Regions from separate parts of the Lactococcus sp. genome, predicted to be linked through region 1. Evidence: predicted binding sites of a transcription regulator. Region 1 holds the regulator's gene; each other region holds the start of a gene.
What was found. Region 1 encodes Rex, which represses fermentation and respiration genes when NADH is low (regulators of the CRP and FNR family bind a similar motif). Its sites were predicted from a motif close to TTGTGAANTANTTCACAA; they were not measured.

Region 2: RSC39_RS01955 (2,3-butanediol dehydrogenase) is a predicted target of Rex. The motif match lies at 917-934, and genes of this name have one in related genera.
Region 3: pflB (formate C-acetyltransferase) is a predicted target of Rex. The motif match lies at 1,297-1,314, and genes of this name have one in related genera.

Annotation. Positions count from the first base shown of each region.
Region 1 covers NZ_JAVXIY010000006.1:59,320-61,599, reverse strand. Annotated here, with positions in the region: gene RSC39_RS07115 (ABC-F family ATP-binding cassette domain-containing protein) at 1-133, opposite strand, end outside; gene RSC39_RS07110 (Spx/MgsR family RNA polymerase-binding regulatory protein) at 306-698, opposite strand; gene RSC39_RS07105 (redox-sensing transcriptional repressor Rex) at 922-1,572, shown strand; gene radC (DNA repair protein RadC) at 1,758-2,280, opposite strand, start outside.
Region 2 covers NZ_JAVXIY010000002.1:21,474-23,753, reverse strand. Annotated here, with positions in the region: gene RSC39_RS01960 (FtsW/RodA/SpoVE family cell cycle protein) at 1-766, shown strand, start outside; gene RSC39_RS01955 (2,3-butanediol dehydrogenase) at 993-2,063, shown strand; gene RSC39_RS01950 ((S)-acetoin forming diacetyl reductase) at 2,098-2,280, shown strand, end outside.
Region 3 covers NZ_JAVXIY010000002.1:336,633-338,912, forward strand. Annotated here, with positions in the region: gene pflB (formate C-acetyltransferase) at 1-1,145, opposite strand, end outside; gene RSC39_RS03430 (magnesium transporter CorA family protein) at 1,406-2,280, opposite strand, start outside.

The DNA.
Region 1 (2,280 bases):
AAGTTGATTTACCGGCACCGTTTCGTCCAACTAAAGCTATTCTTGAATGGTCTTGTAGGCTGAAACTAATGTTTTCAAATAAGACATCGCCACCAAAAGTTCGTGCGATTCCATTTCCTTGCAATAAAATCATTATTATTAATCCTCTTCGTTAAATCTTAAACCTTTTTATCCCTGATTTTTTTCTTATATTTCATAGAAAAAGCAGTCCTTCTATTATAGCATTTAAACGATATATTTTGTAGTTTTCTCAAATAGTGTCATAAAAAAACCTATCAAATTTGATAAGTTTTTTAAAAATATTATTAAATTAAGATTAATCTTTCTCTTAATTCTACTCTACGAACTTCAGGTGGGATAAATGCTCTAATTCCGTCCTCATTGAAACCAATCAATAATCTTTGCTCATCAAAAATTAATGGACGTTTTAGAAGACGAGGATTTTCTTGAATCAATCTATAGGCCTCCTCTAAGCCCAATTCATCAAAATTATGGTTTAAGCCAGAGTAAGTCTTTCCTCGGGTAGCAATGACATCTTCCAAACCATTTTCTGTGAGAGACAAAATCTTGATTAAATCATCTTTCTCCATGATGTCTTTTATTAAATTAATTTCTTCAAACTCAATATGACGTTTATTCAACCATTTTTTGGCTTTTCTACAAGACGAGCACGAACCACTAAGATAAATTTTAATCATATATTCTCCCTATCTATTTTTTCATAATTCTATTCTACCATGAAAGCGCCTTAATTAAAAGAATAATATTAATATTTTTTAATCATTATCATTTTTCACTCATTTTTATTTGTTCTATCGTTCCTTTTGTTTGATAATTTCACAAATTTTTGATAAAATTATCACAAAGAAACTAATCATGATTAGTTTTAATAAATACGAATTACATTTTTGAGGTATAACAATGACTGACCATAAACCAAGCAAAAGCTTACCAAAAGCAACTGCAAAAAGGTTGCCACAATACTATCGACTTTTCAAAAGTCTAGTCGAAGAGAATGTGACACGCACAAATTCACAACTTATTTCTGAAAAAATTGGGGTAGATGCTGCCACAATTCGTCGTGATTTTTCTCTCTTTGGGGAATTAGGACGACGAGGCTACGGATATGAAACAAAAGTTCTTCGTGATTTCTTTGGAGAACTCCTTGGACAAGATCAAGAAACTCATATCGCATTGATTGGGGTCGGAAACCTTGGACGTGCGCTTCTTCATTATCAATTTCAAGACAGAAATAAAATGAGAATTACTCAGGCCTACGATATTTCTGGAAATCCACTAGTTGGGACTCAAACAGATGATGGCATTCCAATTTATAATATTTCTGATTTAGAAAAGAATGTTAAGAAATCAGACATAAAAACAGCCATTCTATCTGTTCGTAAGGAAAACGCTCAGGAAGTGGTTGATACCCTTGTTAAAGCAGGAATCAAAGGCTTTCTTAACTTTGCACCTATTCGCTTGAAAGTCCCTTCGGATGTTGTTGTTCAATCTATTGATTTAACTAAAGAATTGCAAACCTTGTTATTTTTCATGGGAGCTCAAGAAGAATAAAAGACAAGCAAAATTTTATCAAAACTATTAATGATACCTAGGCCTTCGTGTGCTTAGGTATTTTATTTTCAAGCCATCATCATTTTAATTTTTTCACAAATTTTTAGTTTATTATTTAGTACTAATTCCAGCATATCTTCAATCGAGTTAATCATTATTATTTTTCGGAAGTTAAGGCTAGTCAACTAAAATAAGTTGCTATCTTTCTCCCGAAAGCTATAATAATTACCCGCTCCCACAATAATATGATCAATAAAATTAATTCCTATATTATCACAAGCATTTTTTATTTTTTTTGTAAAAATTTTATCTGCTTGACTGGGTTGTAAATTGCCCGAGGGGTGATTATGTGCGACTAATAAACCAACCGAGAGATTTTTTACTGCATGATAAAGGATCTCTCGAGGACTAGCAGTTGCATGATTAACTGCTCCGATAAAAATAGTTTTCTTCTCAATAATCTGATTTTGTCCATCTAAATAGGTCGCGGTAAGATGTTCTTGCTCAAAATTTTGCATTTCAAAAGCAAGACTCATGCCATATTCTTTTGAACTTAAAACTTGACCATAACGTTTTCTGGTTGTCGTTTGTATTCTTTTTCCAAGTTCAATCATTGCTCGCAATTCAATAGCTTTTGTTTGCCCAATACCCGAAATCTCCTTGAGTTCACTTATAGATGCTTTGCGAAAATTATCCAATGTCCCAAAA
Region 2 (2,280 bases), on a different contig from region 1:
TCTTGAAACAATTCCTGTCGCAATCTTGTCAGTATTTCAAAAGGACTTTGGGACTTTCTTGGTATTTGCGGCAATCTTTGCTGGGATTGTCTTAGTATCTGGAGTTTCTTGGAAAATACTGGCGCCAGCTTTTCTTTTTGTAGCAGCAGTCGCAGGTGGGATTGTGGCTTTAGTTGCTTCTCCAGAAGGACAGAAGTTTCTTGAAAGTACAAGTTTTGCAAAATATCAAGTCAATCGTTTTATTGCTTGGTTACATCCCTTTGAGTATTCGCAAACCTTCAGTCTTCAACAAGCACGTTCTTTGATTTCTGTCGGAGTGGGAGGACTTTGGGGTAAAGGAATTGGCGTTGCCAATGTTAATGTTCCTGTCCGTGAATCAGATATGATTTTTACAGTTATTGCTGAGGATTTCGGATTTGTTGGTTCAGCATTCTTGATTTTCCTTTACTTCATGTTGATTTATCGAATGATTCGAGTGACTTTTAACTCAAATAATCAGTTCTATACTTATATTTCAACCGGTATTATCATGATGATTCTTTTCCACGTCTTTGAAAATATTGGAGCTGCTATTGGGGTTGTTCCATTAACGGGTATCCCTCTACCATTTATTTCCCAAGGGGGTTCGGCTTTGATGTCCAATATCATTGGATTAGGACTTGTTCTATCGATGAAATATAATCAACTCCCAGAATTCGTCAGAGAACAAAGACAGATTCCAGTCAAGGGAGATAGTCGTAAAAATCGTCGTAGAAATAGAACTTAAAAAATTCTTAGCTTTTTATAAAAAATGAAGATTACTAGCAGAAATGTTAGTAGTTTTTTTATTACCTTAAATATGTCTATAAGTCATATATAGCAAGGTGGAAAACGCTTTAATTTTTTGTAAATTTTTAAAATAAATGATAAAATAAATTTGTGAGAGAAATCTCAAAATTAAATACTATTGATTGCCTGAAACGACAACCATCCTATTCAGAGGAGGCGCTTTTATGCGCGCAGCACGTTTTTATGATCGCGGAGATATTCGCGTTGAAGAAATTAATGAACCAGCAGTAAAAGCTGGTCAAGTAGGTATAGATGTGGCTTGGTGTGGAATCTGTGGTACAGATCTGCACGAATTTTTAGATGGACCAATTTTTTGTCCATCAGCAGAACATCCCAATCCTATTACAGGTGAAGTTCCACCAGTTACTCTCGGACACGAAATGTCTGGTATTGTAAACTTTGTAGGTCAAGGGGTAAGTGGGCTCAAAGTAGGTGACCATGTCGTTGTTGAACCTTATATCGTTCCCGAAGGTACTGATACAAGTGAAACTGGACATTACAATCTCTCAGAAGGATCAAACTTTATTGGTTTGGGCGGAAATGGCGGCGGTCTGGCTGAAAAAATTTCAGTTGATGAACGTTGGGTACATAAAATTCCTGACGATTTACCATTAGATGAAGCAGCACTAATTGAACCACTTTCTGTGGGATATCATGCTGTTGAACGTGCTAATTTGAGTGAAAAGAGTACGGTACTCGTTGTTGGAGCTGGTCCAATCGGACTTTTGACAGCTGCAGTTGCCAAAGCTCAAGGGCATACAGTAATTATTAGTGAGCCTAGTGGTTTGCGTCGTAAAAAAGCTCAAGAAGCAGAAGTTGCTGATTATTTCTTTAATCCAATTGAAGATGATATTCAGGCAAAAGTTCATCAAATTAATGAAAAAGGAGTCGATGCAGCTTTTGAATGTACTTCTGTTCAACCAGGATTTGATGCGTGTTTAGATTCTATTCGCATGGGTGGAACAGTTGTTATCGTTGCAATTTGGGGTAAACCAGCTAGTGTTGACATGGCAAAATTAGTCATTAAAGAAGCTAATCTTTTAGGGACTATTGCTTATAATAATACTCATCCTAAAACAATTGATTTAGTTGCAACTGGTAAGATTAAATTGAATCAATTTATTACAGGTAAAATTGGCTTAGATGACCTGATTGATAAAGGTTTTGATACTTTGATTCATCACAATGAAACAGCAGTTAAGATTTTAGTTTCACCAACTGGAAAAGGTCTATAAATATAAATTTCACTCATTTAAAGGAGAAATAAAGATGTCTAAAGTTGCAGCAGTTACTGGGGCAGGTCAAGGAATTGGCTTTGCTATCGCAAAACGTTTATATAATGATGGGTTTAAAGTCGCAATCATTGATTACAATGAAGAAACAGCTCAACAAGCAGCTAAGGAACTTGGAGGCGAATCATTTGCTCTTAAAGCAGATGTTTCTGACCGTGAC
Region 3 (2,280 bases), on a different contig from region 1:
TTGAATGAATATGGGAGTTTAGAATCCCAAAGAACTGTCAAGTTTGGTTCTGGAGCATTTCCGATTGTATCAAGTGTGTTCAAGAAACGGTAGTCCATTTTAGTGACACGGTGACGTCCGTCATTACCCATACCAGCCATAGATGTTGTGATAAACGTTGGGTCACCAGAATAAAGTTCATCATAAGCAGCAGCACGAGCAAATTTCATTGTACGAAGTTTCAAAACGAAATCATCAACAAATTCTTGGATTTCTTGTTCAGTAAATGTTCCACGAGCAAGGTCACGTTCTGCAAAGATGTCAAGAACGATTGGCACACGTCCAAGTGAAGTTGCAGCACCATTGATAACACGACAAACTGCCATGTATGCAATATTAACCCATTGGATTGCTTCTTTTACGTTCATCGCTGGACGAGAAACGTCAAGACCATACAAAGCACCAAAGTTTACAACTTCTTGCAAAGCTTGGTATTGCATGTTAATTTCTTCTTTAAGACGAATGTTATCATCATTAATTTCAGTGATTGCATCCCATTCTTTTGCTTTTTCCTTCATAAGGTAGTCAGCTCCATAAAGAGCAAGACGTGCATATACCCCGATGATACGTCCACGAGAGTATGCATCAGGCAAACCTGTTACAGTGTGAGCGTGACGTGCTTTACGAATTGCTGAAGTATAAGCACGGAAGATTCCATCATTTACAGAAGTCATTGTTTGTGACAAAACATCATGCAAACCTGGGTCAACTGAAAGACCGTGTTCTGTCAAAATCTTTTCAGCAACACGAAGACCACCTCTTGGCATGAAGTTTAAGCGGAAAAGTTCGCTATTTTGCATCCCATAGATGAGTTCAAGTTCTTTATCATTAGCATCAATATATCCAGCAGGAATTTTATCGATAGAGGTTACGCGGTCAGTATCAAAGGGAAATCCTACTTCTTCGTAGTGATTTTTTGTATCTTCAATAATTTTCTTTACTTTAAGTGTACGTTCTGTTGGCCCAGCAAGAAAGCTTTCATCACCATCATATGGTTTGTAGTTTTCTTGTACAAAGCGAGTAACGCTTGCTTTATCACGCCAGTTGGTTCCTTTAAAACCATCCCAAGCTTGTTCAAAGATATTTTCCGTAACTTCGGTTTTCATTTTGAAATCTCCTTTGTTCTTTCTGTTTCAAATTACAACTTCATTATATCATACAGTTTGATAATAGCAAACAGAATTCAAGAGAAATTACAGATTCTTTACTAATACAGTTTCAATTATTTTAATATCTGTTATACTTTTTTAAAACGTTTTCATAATTAATTCACAAAATAACTTTGACAAACATTGCTAACTTCATGATTTATTATCACTAATTAATTTTTTCACAAAGATGAAAAAAATGGAGAAATTTTCTCCATTCATAACATATCTTTTTTGTGTAGCCACCAAGTAACCCAAACACATAATAAAATTCCAAGCACCAAAATGAGCCAGACCATCCAATTAAAATTTTGACCAGGAATCGGAACATTCATTCCATAAAAGCCGACAATAACCGCCGGAATACCTAGAACAAATGTTGCTGAGGTCATAATTTTCATGACGATATTCAAATTATTAGAGACAATGTTTGAGAACAAATCTCGGAGATTTTCTAGTAACTTGAGCTGAATCTTGGTTTCTGTATAAGCTTGGTCTGTTTCGACAAAAATATCATAGATTTTTTCGGCAAAACCATCTTCATCATCTTCTCGTAAGTAATCAATAAAATTTTGAAGAACTTGCATATTATTGTGCAGCGCATCTTCAAAATAAATCAAACTTGCTTGAATGGCAATTAAGTCAACAATTTGGTCATTTTTTGTTGAATTTTTGATACCAACTTCAAGCCGGCGGCGCCTTGTTCTAAAGTCTCTCAAATAATCATGAAAAGTATGAGTCATTTGGTACATCACTTGAAAAATTAGTTGGTGTTTATAGCGTTTATAATCATATTCTCGTTCAAAAATGAGACCATTATCAATTTCATGGTTAAGGGCCAAAATAACCGATTCATTCTTAGTCCAAACCAAAGAATATGGAAAAGTGGCCACTTCTCCATAGTTGGACAAGGCGGGATATTGCAAAAGAATCAGATTGTTGTCATTATCATCTGTTTCAAAACGGGCATTTTCATAGTCATCTAAAATTCCAGATAGATAGTCAAAAGGAAAATCATAGTGTTCTGAGATATTCCCAATTTCTTCACGTGTTGGATTGAGGACATAAGTGAAATTCTTCATCTCAGAAGTTG